Regions from separate parts of the Roseomonas haemaphysalidis genome, predicted to be linked through region 2. Evidence: riboswitches for the same ligand, from Rfam matches in the RefSeq annotation. Region 2 holds a riboswitch; the other holds the start of a gene.

Region 1 (4,408 bases), 1.1 Mb from region 2:
CAATCTTGCCAGAGCCGCCCGCAACTCCGGGTCCTCCACGCCTTCCAGACGGGCGGCCAGCGCGTCCGGCAGCGCCACCGCCGCGGGCTTGGGTGGCGGTGGCCGGCGCGGCGGCAGCGCCGCCTGCACAAAGCGCAGCCGCTGCACCAGCGCCTGCCCCATGGCGGTGTTGATGCGCCCGATCAGCTGCGGTGCCAGGTGCTGCAGCTCCATCGCCACCGGGCCGGAGCAGGCCAGCGTCAGCGTGCCGCCGGAGACGCCGCGCGGCACCGTCTGCGCCGCCAGCACCGGCCCCGCGATCTGCGGCCAGTCGATGATCAGCTGCGCCGCCGCCGGGCTGCGCTTGCGGAACACCGGCCGGGTCAGCGCCGGCAGCAGCGCGCCCAGCGCGCGTGGCCCGCGGTCCGACCGCCATCCGGGGCCGCCATCGGGCGCCAGGGCCGGCTTTTGCGCGGTTTTCGCCGCCGGGGGGGTTGCGCCGCCGCCGTTCCGGTCCTTTTGCTGCATACGTGCTGCCCGCCGCCTCCCTGCTTCTCGAATGGTACGACCGCCACCGCCGCACCCTGCCCTGGCGGGAAGCGACGCGCGATCCATACCGTATATGGCTCTCCGAGGTCATGTTGCAGCAGACCACGGTCGCCGCCGTCGGCCCGCGCTGGCGCCGCTTCCTGGTTCGCTTCCCGGATGTCGAAACCCTCGCCGCCGCCCCCTGGGACGCGGTGGCCGAGGAATGGGCCGGGCTCGGCTACTACGCCCGCGCCCGCAACCTGCACGCCTGCGCCCAGGCCGTGGTGGCGCGCGGCGGCTTTCCCGACACGGAGGACGAGCTGCGGGCATTGCCCGGCATCGGCGCCTATACCGCCGCCGCCGTGGCCGCCATCGCCTTTGGCCGCCCCACCGTGCCGCTGGACGGCAATGTCGAGCGCGTCACCGCCCGGCTCGGCGCCATCGAGGCCCCGCTGCCCGGCGCCCGCCCGGCGCTGGCCGCCCTGGCCCGCCGCTGGATGGAGCAGGACGCCGCCCGCGCCCGGCCATCGGATTTCGTGCAGGCCCTGTTCGACCTCGGCGCCACCATTTGCACGCCGCGCAGCCCGGCCTGCGCCCTGTGCCCCTGGCGCTCGGACTGCGAGGGCTTCCGCACCGGCCTCGCCCCCAGCCTGCCGCGCAAGGCGGCCAAGAAGGCCCGCCCCTTGAAGCGCGGCGTGCACTTCCTGCTGCTGGACGGCACCGGCCGCCTGTTGCTGCGCCGCCGCCCGCCCACCGGCCTGCTGGGCGGCATGCTGGAATTGCCCGGCACCCCCTGGCGCGAAACCCCCTGGACCGACGCCGAGATCCCGCCCTTCGCCCCCCTGCCCGGCCTGGACTGGCGGGCGCTGGACGGCGAGGCGAAGCACGGCTTCACGCATTTCGAGCTGCACATGGCGCTGCGGGTCGCCACCGCGCCGCCCGGCGCCAACCTGCGCGACGGCGAGTGGATGACGCTGGCCGCCGCGCGGGCCGCGCTGCCGGGGACCATGCAGAAGCTGCTCGACTTGGCGGAGAGCGAGGGGGCGATGGGGTAAAGGCCGGGGGAAGGAATTCCCCCGGACCCCCATCCTTTTTCTGCTTGATGGCGCCGGGTTGGGCGGTCAGGCGGGCCCTCACCGTGGTTCTGACCGGCAAACAGGCAAAAGAAAGATGGGGGCTCGGGGGAATTCTTTTCCCCGACCTTCTGCACCGTTGCCTCGCGCCCGCTGCTCGGGCAGAGAGAACCCCACCCGCTGATCCCGCGCGGGAGAGCATGGCAGGCAAGGCGCCCTGCCGTCGCCGAAGGCGCAACCGGCCCCCGGAAACGCTCAGGCACCAGGAACCGCGTGGGGAAGGGGACTCTGGAAAGCCCGGCGCGCGAGCGCCGGCACCGACGGAGTAAGGCGCGAGGCTTTCGCGCTGAATCTCTCAGGTCATCGGACAGAGGGGGGCCACGAACCCGGACACGCCGCGCGCAGGCGCGGCGATGGAGGCTGCGTGGCCGATACGACTGAAACGCTTCTGGAAACCCCCCTCGCCTCCCTGCACCGGGAGCTGGGCGGCAAGATGGTGCCCTTCGCGGGCTATGCCATGCCCGTGCAGTACCCCGCCGGCATCATGGCCGAGCATCTGGCGACGCGCGCCGGTGCCGCGCTGTTCGACGTGTCCCACATGGGACAGGCCGAGCTGGTGGGCGAAGGCGCCGCCGCGGCGCTGGAGCGCCTGACGCCGGCCGACGTGCAGATCCTGAAGCCGGGCCGCCAGAAGTACGGGCTGCTGACCACGGAAGCCGGCGGCATCCTGGACGACTTCATGGTCGCCAATCTCGGCGACCGCCTGTTCCTGGTGGTCAACGCCAGCCGCAAGGCGGTGGACTACGCGGCGATCGAGGCGGCGCTGCCCTCCGGCGTGTCCCTGAAGCGCCTGCCGGACCGCGCGCTGGTGGCCTTCCAGGGCCCGGGCGCCGTGGCATCGCTGGCCACCATCGCGCCCGCCGTCGCCGGCATGCGCTTCATGGACGTGCTGGCGGTGGAGATCGCCGGCATCCCCACGCTGGTCAGCCGCAGTGGCTACACCGGCGAGGACGGCGTGGAGATCTCCGTGCCGGCGGAGGAGGCCGAAAGCCTCGCCCGCGCGCTGCTGGCCCTGCCGGGCGCCACGGCGGCCGGCCTCGGCGCGCGCGACTCGCTGCGCCTGGAAGCCGGGCTGTGCCTGTATGGCAACGATATCGACGAGACGACCAGCGCGGTGGAAGCCAATCTGGTGTGGACCATCGGCAAGCGCCGCCGCACCGAATGGAACTTCCCCGGCGCGGACCGCGTGCGCGAGGAGCTGGACAACGGCCCGAAGCGCCTGCGCGTCGGCATCCTGCCCGACGGCCGGCAGCCGGCACGCGGCCACACCCCCGTGCAGGTGGGCGGCGACGTGGTCGGCGAGATCACCAGCGGCGGCTTCGGCCCCAGCCTGAACGGCCCCTGCGCCATGGGCTACGTGGCGCGCGGGCATGCCGCCGACGGCACGGCGCTGGACCTGATGGTGCGCGGCAAGGCCTCGCCCGCCCGCGTCGCGGCCACCCCCTTCTTTCCCCACCGCTACATTCGCTGAGGAGCCCTGTCATGGCTGAAACCAAGTACACCAAGGACCACGAGTGGGTGCGGCTGGAAGGTGGCGTGGCCACCATCGGCATCACCGACCACGCGCAGACCGCGCTGGGCGACGTGGTGTTCGTGGAACTGCCCGAGGCCGGGCGTGAGGTCGCGGCCGAGGAGGCCGTGGCGGTGGTCGAAAGCGTCAAGGCGGCGTCCGACGTCTACGCGCCGATCGCCGGCAAGGTGGTCGCGGTGAACGATGCGCTGGTGGACAACCCCTCGCTGGCCAACTCGGCGCCCACCGCCGACGGCTGGTTCTTCAAGATCGAGGCGGCCGACCCCGCCGCCGTGGAGGCCCTGATGAGCGAATCCGACTACGCCGCCTTCGTGGACAGCCTCTGATGACCTCGGCCCTCGACGCGCTGAGCGCGCTGGAAGACCACGGCGCCTTCGCCGCCCGGCATATCGGCCCGTCGGGGGCCGAGATCGCCGCCATGCTGAAGGTGGTGGGCGTCGACAGCCTGGACGCGCTGGCCGACCGCACCGTGCCGGCCGACATCCGCGGCCAGGACTTCTCCACCCTGCCGGCGCCGGCCACGGAAGCCGAGGCCATCGCCGAGCTGCGCGCGCTGTCCGAAAAGAACGTGCTCAAGAAGTCACTGATCGGCATGGGCTACCACGGCACCCACGTGCCGCCGGTCATTCTCCGCAACGTGCTGGAGAATCCGGGCTGGTACACCGCCTATACCCCCTACCAGGCGGAGATTGCCCAGGGGCGGCTGGAAGCGCTGGTCAACTTCCAGACCATGGTGACCGACCTCACCGGCCTGCCGGTGGCGAACGCCTCGCTGCTGGATGAGGCGACGGCGGCGGCCGAGGCGATGGCCATCGCGCTCGCCTCCAACAAGCAGAAGTCGCGCACCATCCTGGTGGCCGCCGACGTGCACCCGCAGACCATCGCCGTGGTGCGCACCCGCGCCGAGCCGCTGAAGCTGACCGTCAGCGTCGTGGCCCCGGCCGAGGTCGTGGCCGCCTGCGGCAGCGAAAAGCCCTTCGCGCTGCTGCTGCAGTATCCCGGCACCACCGGCGAGCTGCGCGACCTGTCGCCCGAGATCGCCGCCGTGCAGGCGGCCGGGGGGCTGGCCATCGTCGCCGCCGACCCGCTGTCCATGGTGTTGCTGCGCGCGCCGGGCGAGATGGGCGCGGATGTGGTCATCGGCTCCAGCCAGCGCTTCGGCGTGCCGATGGGCTATGGCGGCCCGCATGCCGCCTTCATGGCGGTCAAGGACGGGCTGAAGCGGCTGATGCCGGGG
Region 2 (4,408 bases):
AACAACGTGCTGGTGCAGGTGGGTCTGGTGGTGCTGATCGGGCTGGCGGCCAAGAACGCCATCCTGATCGTCGAGTTCGCCCGCCACGCGGAAAGCGAGGGCATGACCCGCTGGCAGGCGGCGGAAGCGGCGGCGCGCACCCGGCTGCGGCCGATTCTGATGACCTCGCTGGCCTTTATCCTGGGCGTGCTGCCGCTGGCCATCGCGACGGGCGCGGGGGCGGAGATGCGGCAAAGCCTCGGCACCGCGGTGTTCGCCGGCATGCTGGGCGTGACCGGCTTCGGGCTGGTCTTCACGCCGGTCTTCTACGTGGTCGCCCGCGCCATGGCGCGGCGCGACCGCCCGGCGCGGCCGGAGGCGCTGGCCGTCCCGGAAGCCCGATAGCGGCCGGCGTGCCACCGGAGGCCGCCGCCGGGCGTTACCCCGGCTGCGACCGCGACGACAGGCAGGACAGGAGGCAAGGCCATGGCAGCAGCAGACGACGAGGACCGGGTTCCGGAGCCCCTGCGCCCGCGGCCCGAGGACTATGCCTACGACCTGGACCAGGCGCTCTCTGCCGTCGTGACCCTGCATGCCAGGGTGCCGGAGGACGCCTTCACCGCCGGCACCCTGGGCACGGAGCGGCTGGGCAATGCCGTGCTGATCCGTGACAGCGGCCTGCTGCTGACCATCGGCTACCTGGTGACCGAGGCGCAGGAGATCTGGCTGACCACCGCCACGGGCCGCGTGGTGGCCGGCCATGTGCTGGGCTACGACCAGGTGACCGGCTTCGGGCTGGTGCAGGCGCTGGGCTCGCTGGGCGTCCCGGCGCTGCCGCTCGGCCGCTCCTCCGAGGTGCCGGTGGGCGCCCAGGTGGTGTTCGCCGGCGCCGGCGGCCGCGCCGGGGCGCTGGCGGCGCGGGTGGTGTCGCGCCAGGAATTCACCGGCTACTGGGAATACGTGCTGGACGAGGCGCTCTACACCGCCCCGGCGCACCCGCTGTGGGGTGGCGCCGCGCTGCTCAACCCGGCGGGCGAGGTGGTGGGCATCGGTTCCATCCAGCTGGGTCACGACCCCGGCGATGGCCGCGTGCGGGTGCTGAACATGAGCGTGCCGGTGGACCTGCTGGCGCCCATCCTGGACGAGATGCTGACGCTGGGCCGCCCGGCCCGCCCGCCGCGCCCGTGGCTGGGCGTGTCCGCCAGCTCGGACGAAGGGCAGGTGGTGCTGGTGGGCGTCACGCCGCGCGGTCCGGCGGCGCGGGCCGGGTTGCGCAAGGGCGACGTGGTGCTGGCGGTGGACGAAACGCCGGTGAGCGACATCGCCGCCTTTTTCCGTGCCCTTTGGGCGGTGGGCGATGCCGGCGCCAGCATTCCCCTGACGCTGGAGCGCGAGGACGACCGCTTCGAGGTCAGCGTCACGTCCGGCGACCGGCAAAGCTTCCTGAAGGCCGCGCCGCTGCACTGAGGCGGCAGCGCGGCCCCCAGGGGCCCCCAGGGGCCGCTAGGCGGCGGCCCGCAGGCCGGTGCCGGCCGCCGCATCCACCGCATCCGCCGCCATCTGCGCGGTGGCGGCCGACAGCGTCCAGCCCAGGTGGCCGTGCCCGGTGTTGTAGAACACGCCCGGGCGGCTGCCGGCGCCGACGCGCGGCATCAGGTTGGGCGTCATCGGGCGCAGTCCGGCCCAGGGCACCACGCGCGCGGTGGACACGCCGGGGAACAACTGCTGCACCCAGTCCACCAGCGGCTTCACCCGGTCGGCGCGGATGTCGCGGTTTTCGCCGTTGAACTCGGCGGTGCCGGCGACGCGGAAGCGGTCCTCGCCCAGGCGGCTGGTGACGATCTTGGTGGCATCGTCCAGCAGGCTGACCTGTGGCGCCGCCTGCCGGCTTCCAGCATCGTCCAGCTGCACCGTGATGGAATAGCCCTTCACCGGGTAGACGTTGACCCGGTCCCCCAGCATGGCGGCGAAGCGGCGGCTGGCCACGCCGGCGCAGATCACCACCTGGTCCACCGCCAGCACCTCGCCCGCGCCCTGCGGGCCGCCGGCGGGGCGCCAGTCGATGCGGAGCCCGCCCTGCTGGTGGGCGATGCCCGTCACCTCGGCGTCCAGCAGAAAGCGCGCGCCGCGGCGCTGGCAGGCCTCGGCCAGCCCGCGGGTGAACTTGTGGATGTCGCCCGTGGAGTCGGACGGCGTGAAGAAGCCGCCGTGCCACTGCCCGCCCAGCGCCGGCTCGATCCCGCGCATCTCCTCCGGCGTCACGGCCGCGCGGTCGAGGCCGCCTTCGCGCAGCAGGCCGTTGACGCGGGCGGCGGCATCGAAGCCCGCCTTGTCGCGGTAGACGTGCAGAATGCCGCGCCGGCGCAGGTCGAAGTCGATGTTCTCGCGCTCGGCGATGCCGAACAGCTGCGCCCGCGCCGCGATGGCCAGCCGCGTGGTGGCGATGGTGTTGTCGCGGTACTGCGGGATGCGGCCGACGAACTCGCCCAGCCAGCCGTATTTGTGCAGCCCGGGGCGCGGGTTCAGCAGCAGCGGCGCGTCCCGCCGCAGCATCCACTTCATGCCCTTGGCGATGGTGGACACGCTGTTCCACACCTCGGCGTTGCTGGCCGAAAGCTGGCCGCCGTTGGCGAAGGAGGTTTCCATCGCGGCGTAGCGGTGGCGGTCCAGCACGATGACGGAATGCCCGCGCTCCAGCAGCGCATAGGCGGTGGTGACGCCGGTGATGCCGGCTCCGATGATGGCGACCGTGCTCATGACGGGCTCCAGGCAAGGGTTTGCGGCACGGCCCGTGCCGTTCCGCCCCCATCTGTCCTGTTACCTGAGAGCGTGACCGGCGCTGCCGCCGGCATCCCCTTCGGTGGGCGCGCGAGGCGCCTCTCTCCAGATCGTCCCCGGCATGCGGTCCCTGGTGCCTGAGAGTTTCCCGGGGGGTTGCTCCGTCGGCGGCGGCCGGAACCGCGCTCTCCCGCATGCCGTGCATGGACAAGGAGAAGCATCCACCTTTCCCCTGCCGGGCGTCAACGGGAATCCGCGTCCGGCCGCCGCCGCTGTCGCCCGGCGCGGCATGGCTTTAGGCTGCCGACGGGGCCTGGCGGAAGCCGCGCCAAGCGGACCGCCGGCCCCGGGAAATTACAGGAAAGCCGCGTTCCATGCGACACATCCTGGCCATGCTCGGCCTTTGCCTGCTCGCCTTCCCGCCGCCCGCCCGGGCGCAGCTGCCGGACCGGCCGCTGCGCATCATCGTCCCCTCGCCCCCGGGCGGCACCGGCGACATCGTGGCGCGCCTGCTGGCGGAGGCCGTCTCGACCCGGCTGCCGCGCGGCGCCGTGGTGGACAACCGCGCCGGCGCCAACGGCAACATCGGCATGGGCGAGGCGCAGCGCGGCGCTGCGGACGGCTCCGTGCTGGTGCAATGCGCCTTTGGCCCCTGCGGCGCCAACCCCTCGCTCTACGCGCAGCCGGGCTACGAGCTGGACGGCTTCGTGCCCGTGATCCTGACCGGCGCGGTGCGCAACGTCATGGTCACGCGCCGCGGCTTTCCCGCCCGCACCCTGCCGGAGGTGATCGCGCTGGTGCGCGCCAAGCCTGGTACCGTCACCTTCGCCTCGTCCGGCGTCGGCGCCTCCAACCACCTGGGGCCGGAGCTGCTGCGCACGCGCTTCGGGCTGGACTGGGTGCATGTGCCGTATCGCGGCAGCGGCCCCGCCATCACGGACCTCGTCGCCGGCACGGTGGACGTGTTCTTCGACAACCTGCCGTCCATCCTGCCGCAGATCCGCGCGGGCGCGGTGCAGCCGGTCGCCACCCTGGCGGCCGGGCGCCTGCCGGAGCTGCCCGACCTGCCGACCTTCGCCGAGGCCGGCGCGCCCGGCGTGGTGATCGACAGCTGGTTCGGCTTTCTGGCGCCGCCGCGCACGCCGCCGGCGGTGGCCGAGGCGCTGAACGCCGCCTTCGACGAGGCCCTGCGGCGGCCCGAGGTGCGGGAGCGGATGCAGGGCGCCGGCGTGGTGCCGCTGGGCGGCGGCACCGCCCGCATGGCGGAGCAGGTGCGCTCGGAAACGCAGCGCTGGGGCGAGGTGATCCGGGCCAACGGCATCCGCGCCGAATAGCGGGGGGATTCTTTCCCACCCGCTTCCATGCTTCACTCCTCCGGGCAAGGAGACGGCCACATGCACTTCACCCTTGGCGACGTCCGCGTCGACCTCGTGCTCGACATGGATGTCTTTCCCCTGCCGGCCGCGCGCATCATGCCGGGGCGCGACCTCGGCGAGCTGCTGCCCCACCGGGCGCTGCTGGAGCCCGACCACATGGACTTCGCGCGTGGCGACCTGCTGCTGGGCATGCAGGCGCTGCTGCTGCGGCTGCCGGGGCTGACCGTGCTGGTGGACACCTGCGTGGGCGAGCACAAGGAGCGCCCGGCCCACCC

The links. Region 2 has a riboswitch for glycine ahead of IAI59_RS02645 (D-amino acid dehydrogenase). Riboswitches for the same ligand answer to the same signal wherever they lie in the genome.
Region 1: another riboswitch for glycine. It lies ahead of gcvT (glycine cleavage system aminomethyltransferase GcvT); the one in region 2 lies ahead of IAI59_RS02645 (D-amino acid dehydrogenase).

The regions. Positions count from the first base shown of each region.
Region 1 is NZ_CP061177.1:1,645,031-1,649,438, reverse strand. It holds gene IAI59_RS07585 (DUF721 domain-containing protein) at 1-507, opposite strand, end outside; gene IAI59_RS07580 (A/G-specific adenine glycosylase) at 513-1,562, shown strand; glycine riboswitch at 1,762-1,862, shown strand; glycine riboswitch at 1,867-1,953, shown strand; gene gcvT (glycine cleavage system aminomethyltransferase GcvT) at 2,005-3,111, shown strand; gene gcvH (glycine cleavage system protein GcvH) at 3,123-3,497, shown strand; gene gcvP (aminomethyl-transferring glycine dehydrogenase) at 3,497-4,408, shown strand, end outside.
Region 2 is NZ_CP061177.1:580,289-584,696, reverse strand. It holds gene IAI59_RS02655 (efflux RND transporter permease subunit) at 1-384, shown strand, start outside; gene IAI59_RS02650 (S1C family serine protease) at 466-1,446, shown strand; gene IAI59_RS02645 (D-amino acid dehydrogenase) at 1,483-2,736, opposite strand; glycine riboswitch at 2,787-2,868, opposite strand; glycine riboswitch at 2,872-2,960, opposite strand; gene IAI59_RS02640 (Bug family tripartite tricarboxylate transporter substrate binding protein) at 3,132-4,091, shown strand; gene IAI59_RS02635 (MBL fold metallo-hydrolase) at 4,152-4,408, shown strand, end outside.